2 regions of the Streptomyces sp. NPDC052114 genome follow, and region 2 is predicted to be linked to the other one. Evidence: riboswitches for the same ligand, from Rfam matches in the RefSeq annotation. Region 2 holds a riboswitch; the other holds the start of a gene.
The links. A riboswitch is a leader RNA that binds a small molecule or an ion and turns the genes downstream of it on or off. The one in region 2 is predicted to bind cobalamin.
Positions count from the first base shown of each region.

Region 1: another riboswitch for cobalamin. It lies ahead of AB0L89_RS40615 (energy-coupling factor ABC transporter permease); the one in region 2 lies ahead of AB0L89_RS28695 (ribonucleoside triphosphate reductase).

Region 1 covers NZ_JBFAWC010000037.1:12,552-14,746, forward strand. The annotation lists gene AB0L89_RS40610 (energy-coupling factor ABC transporter substrate-binding protein) at 1-189, opposite strand, end outside; gene AB0L89_RS40615 (energy-coupling factor ABC transporter permease) at 189-947, opposite strand; cobalamin riboswitch at 977-1,160, opposite strand; gene AB0L89_RS40620 (3-hydroxybutyryl-CoA dehydrogenase) at 1,309-2,195, opposite strand, start outside.
Region 2 covers NZ_JBFAWC010000014.1:103,265-105,459, forward strand. The annotation lists gene AB0L89_RS28695 (ribonucleoside triphosphate reductase) at 1-959, opposite strand, end outside; cobalamin riboswitch at 1,009-1,161, opposite strand; gene AB0L89_RS28700 (bifunctional 2-methylcitrate synthase/citrate synthase) at 1,214-2,195, opposite strand, start outside.

The DNA of each region.
Region 1 (2,195 bases), on a different contig from region 2:
GGGTTCGTACAGCGGCGAGAACCAGGGCTCGTAGTCGGGCTTCAGCTCGGTGATCGCCGTCTCGGCCTGGGCGTCGGCGCCGGTGAACGGCTCCTTCTTGTGGTCCCCCATGCCGAGCGCCAGCGGGAACACCGCGAGCGCGGCGACGACGACGAGAAGCAGGATGTTGATCTTCGTGTTCCGGCTCATCAGGCGCTGGCCTCCGACTTCGTCTCCGCCGGCGTCGTGCTCTGTGCCGGCGCCTCCTCGTCCGTCCGCGTCCGCGCGCCCGCGTCCTGCTGCTTGCGTTGCAGGAGGACGCCGAGCCGCGTCAGTTCGCCCTTGCTGGACTGCACCAGCAGCCGCATCACGAGGACGGTGAGCAGTCCCTCGCTGACCGCGAGGGGGATCTGCGTGACCGCGAAGATCCCGCCGAACTTGCCCAGCGCCCCGAGGAATCCGCTGCCGGGGTCCGGGAACGCCAGGGCCAGCTGGACGCTGGTGACGCAGTACGTGGACAGGTCGGCGACGAACGCGCCGAAGAAGACGGCGACCATCAGCGGCACGTCGTACCGCTTCAGGAGCCGGTAGACGGCGTATCCGGCCCAGGGCCCGACGATCGCCATCGAGAACACATTCGCGCCCAGCGTGGTGAGCCCGCCGTGGGCGAGCAGCAGGGCCTGGAAGAGCAGAGTGATGGTGCCGAGCACCGTCATGATCGGCGGCCGGAACAGGATGGCGCCCAGCCCCGTGCCCGTCGGATGGGAGCAACTGCCCGTCACCGAGGGAATCTTCAGGGCGGACAGGACAAAAGTGAAGGCTCCGGACGCACCCAGGAGCAGGGTGCTCTCCGGGTGTTCCTTGACCTCACGCGTCAGGGAGCGGACTCCGTGGACGACGAACGGCGCGGACGCGACACCCCAGGCGACGGCGTGCGCCGGCGGGAGAAATCCCTCGGCTATGTGCATGGCTCAGCAGACCCTCTCCAGCACCTCGTGGATGGACAACGCGCCTTGGCCGGTCTCCTGGCTGACGGGTCCCACCGACCGACTCCGCCTTCCCGGGCGCGTGAGCGCCCAGTGGCTGCCGCGAGGGCTGGAGCCGGACTTCCCGATCACAGTGGCGAGGGCCGCACCGGCATCACACCGGATTTCCCGTTCACCAAGGCGTGGTGACATTAGTGCGCAACTGATCCGCCTGACAACTTGCACAACGGTCGCAGCGGTGGCACGCGCGAGCGCACACCACCACGGCGTACGCCCCTGTTCAGAGCCCGTGCGTGGACACGGAAGCCGCGGTGGCGGTACGTCGCCGCGGCTGCCGCGGCACCTACGCGTAGGCGTGGAAGCCGCGGCCCGTCTTGCGGCCGAGCAGTCCCGCCTCGACCATGCGCAGCAGCAACGGCGGCGGCGCGTACAGGGGTTCCTTGAACTCCTCGTACAGCGACCGCGCGATGGAGGCGACCGTGTCGAGGCCGATCAGGTCCGCCAGCCTGAGCGGTCCCATGGGGTGGGCGCAGCCCAGCTCCATGCCCGCGTCGACGTCGGCGGCGGTGGCGAAGCCGGACTCGGCCATGCGGACCGCCGAGAGGACATACGGGATCAGCAGGGCATTGACCACGAAGCCCGCGCGGTCCCGCGAGTGGACGGCCGTCTTGCCCAGCGTCCCGGTGGCGAACTCCGTGACGGCGGCGACGGCGTGCGGGGCGGTGTGCAGGGAGGCCACGACCTCCACCAGGGGCAGCACGGGGACCGGGTTGAAGAAGTGCAGCCCGAGCACCCGGTCCGCGCGGCGGGTGGCCATGCCCAGACGCATGACCGGGATGGCGGAGGTGTTGGTGGCGAGGATCGCCTCCGGATCCTCGACGACCTTGTCGAGCGCGGCGAAGACCTCCGTCTTGGCGTCCGCGTCCTCGACGATCGCCTCGATGACGAGCTGCCGGTCGGCCAGGTCGTCGAGGCTGCTGGTGAAGACCGTCCTGGCCTCGGCGTCCTCCGCGGAGAGGCGGTCCACCTTGCCTCGCTGGACGGCGCGTTCGAGGGAGACGGCCACCCGCTCGCGGGCGGCACGGGCCGCTGTGGCGTCGGCCTCGCACACGACGGTGTCGAGTCCCGCGCGGGCACAGACCTCGGCGATTCCGGCACCCATCCGGCCGCCGCCCACGACGCCGACCCTGTGGAGAGGGGCGTGCGCGGGGAGCCGCGCGGGAGGAGTCG
Region 2 (2,195 bases):
CCGAGCCGGGCGCAGTTGACCGTGACGACACCGAGCGATCCGGTCTGCTCGGCGCTGCCGAAGAGTCCGTTGCCGCGTTTGAGCAGTTCGGTGAGGTCGAGCTGGAGGCGGCAGCACATCGAGCGGATCATGCCGGGTTCCGACTCGGAGTTGAGGAAGTTCTGGAAGTACGGCAGTCCGTACTTCGCCGTCATCGCGAACAGCCGCTCGGCGTTCTCGCTCTCCCAGGGGAAGTCGCGGGTGATGTTGTACGTGGGGATCGGGAAGGTGAAGACGCGCCCGGTCGCGTCACCGGCCGTCATGACCTCGATGTACGCCCGGTTGATCAGGTCCATCTCGGCCTGGAGGTCGCCGTACGTGAAGGGCATCTCCTCGCCGCCGACCACCGGCGTCTGTCCGCGCAGGTCCTCGGGGCAGGTCCAGTCGAAGGTGAGGTTGGTGAACGGCGTCTGGGTCCCCCAGCGCGACGGCACGTTGAGGTTGTGCACCATCTCCTGCACGCACTGACGCACTTGGGCGTACGTCATGGAGTCCACGCGCACGAACGGCGCCATGTACGTGTCGAAGGAGCTGAACGCCTGCGCGCCCGCCCATTCGTTCTGGAGGGTGCCGAGGAAGTTCACGATCTGTCCGGCCGCCGAGGCGAAGTGCCGGGGCGGCGCCGAGTCGATCTGCCCGGCCACTCCGTTGAAGCCCTCGGCGAGCAGGGTGCGCAGCGACCAGCCCGCGCAGTAGCCGGAGAGCATGTCCAGGTCGTGGAGGTGGAGGTCGCCGTCGCGGTGGGCGCGGCCCACGGCTTCCGGGTACACCTGGTCGAGCCAGTAGTTGGCGACGACCTTGCCGGCCGTGTTGAGTATGAGTCCGCCGAGCGAATAGCCCTGGTTGGCGTTGGCGTTGACCCGCCAGTCGCTGCGGTCCAGGTATTCGGTCACCGATTCCACGGCGTCGATCTGCGTCACGTCGGCCCTCCCACGAGGCGTCCGGAATCTCCCTCACCGCGCGCACGATCCGCGCGCGGCGGCCGTCGGCAGGTGTCGGACTCGGACGCCGGGGCGTCCATACCGTTGCGGGGCAGCTCCGGATTCGCACCGGATTCCCTGTTGTCCCGGCCACGGGCGGCTCGTCGCCGCCGGTGGCCGAACCGACGCCGTCACACTACATGTAGTGCTATGTCCGACATGCCGGTGGCAGATGTTGGGTGACCTTGGTCCGTTCAGCGATGACCTTGGTCCCGGGACGTCGGGGGCACCGGCCGCCGGGCGGGACCGTCGTAGGAGGCCAGCGGCCGGATGAGCGCGTTGTGGGCGAGCTGTTCGGTGATGTGGGCGGTCCAGCCGGTCACGCGGCTCAGCACGAAGACCGGGGTGAAGACCGGGATGTCGAAACCCATCAGGTGGTAGGCGAGACCGGCCGGATAGTCGAGGTTGGGGTGGATGCCCCTGGCGGAGAGCATGGCCCGGCGCAGGGCGTCGTGCAGGGCCGCCAGGCGGGCCGCCCCGGGGTCGGCGGCGCGGGTGACGAGCCGGTCCAGGGCCTCCTGCATGATCGGCACGCGGGAATCGCCGTGCCGGTAGACGCGGTGGCCGAAGCCCATGATCTTCCGCCGGTCGGCCAGTGCCTCCTGGAGCCACCGCTCGGCGCCCCCCGGCTCGCCGATCTCGTTCAGCATGTGCATCACGGCCTCGTTGGCGCCGCCGTGCAGGGGTCCCTTGAGCGCGCCGATCGCCGCGGTGACCGCGCTGTAGAGGTCGGAGAGCGTGGAGGTGACCACGCGGGCGGTGAACGTCGAGGCGTTGAAGCTGTGTTCGGCGTAGAGCACGAGGGAGATCTCGAAGCAGCGGACGACGTCCGGGTCCGGTACGCGGCCGAAGCACATGTGGAAGAAGTTCTCGGCATACCCGAGGCCGGAGTCGGGCGGGATCGGCGCGAGGCCGCGGCGGCGGCGCTGGTCGGCGGCGACCACGGTGGGCAGCTTGGCCAGCAGGGTGAGCGATTTCGCCCGGTGCGCCGCCGGGCTGCCGTCGTCCTCGGTGGGGTCCTCGGCGCCGAAGAAGCTGACGGCGGTGCGCAGGACGTCCATGGGGTGACAGGTCTCCGGCAGCCGGGCGAGCAGCTCGGAGGTGGTGCGGTCGAGGGGGCGCAGGGCGCGCTCGCGGGCCTCGAACGCACGGAGCTGCCCGGTATCCGGCAGTTCG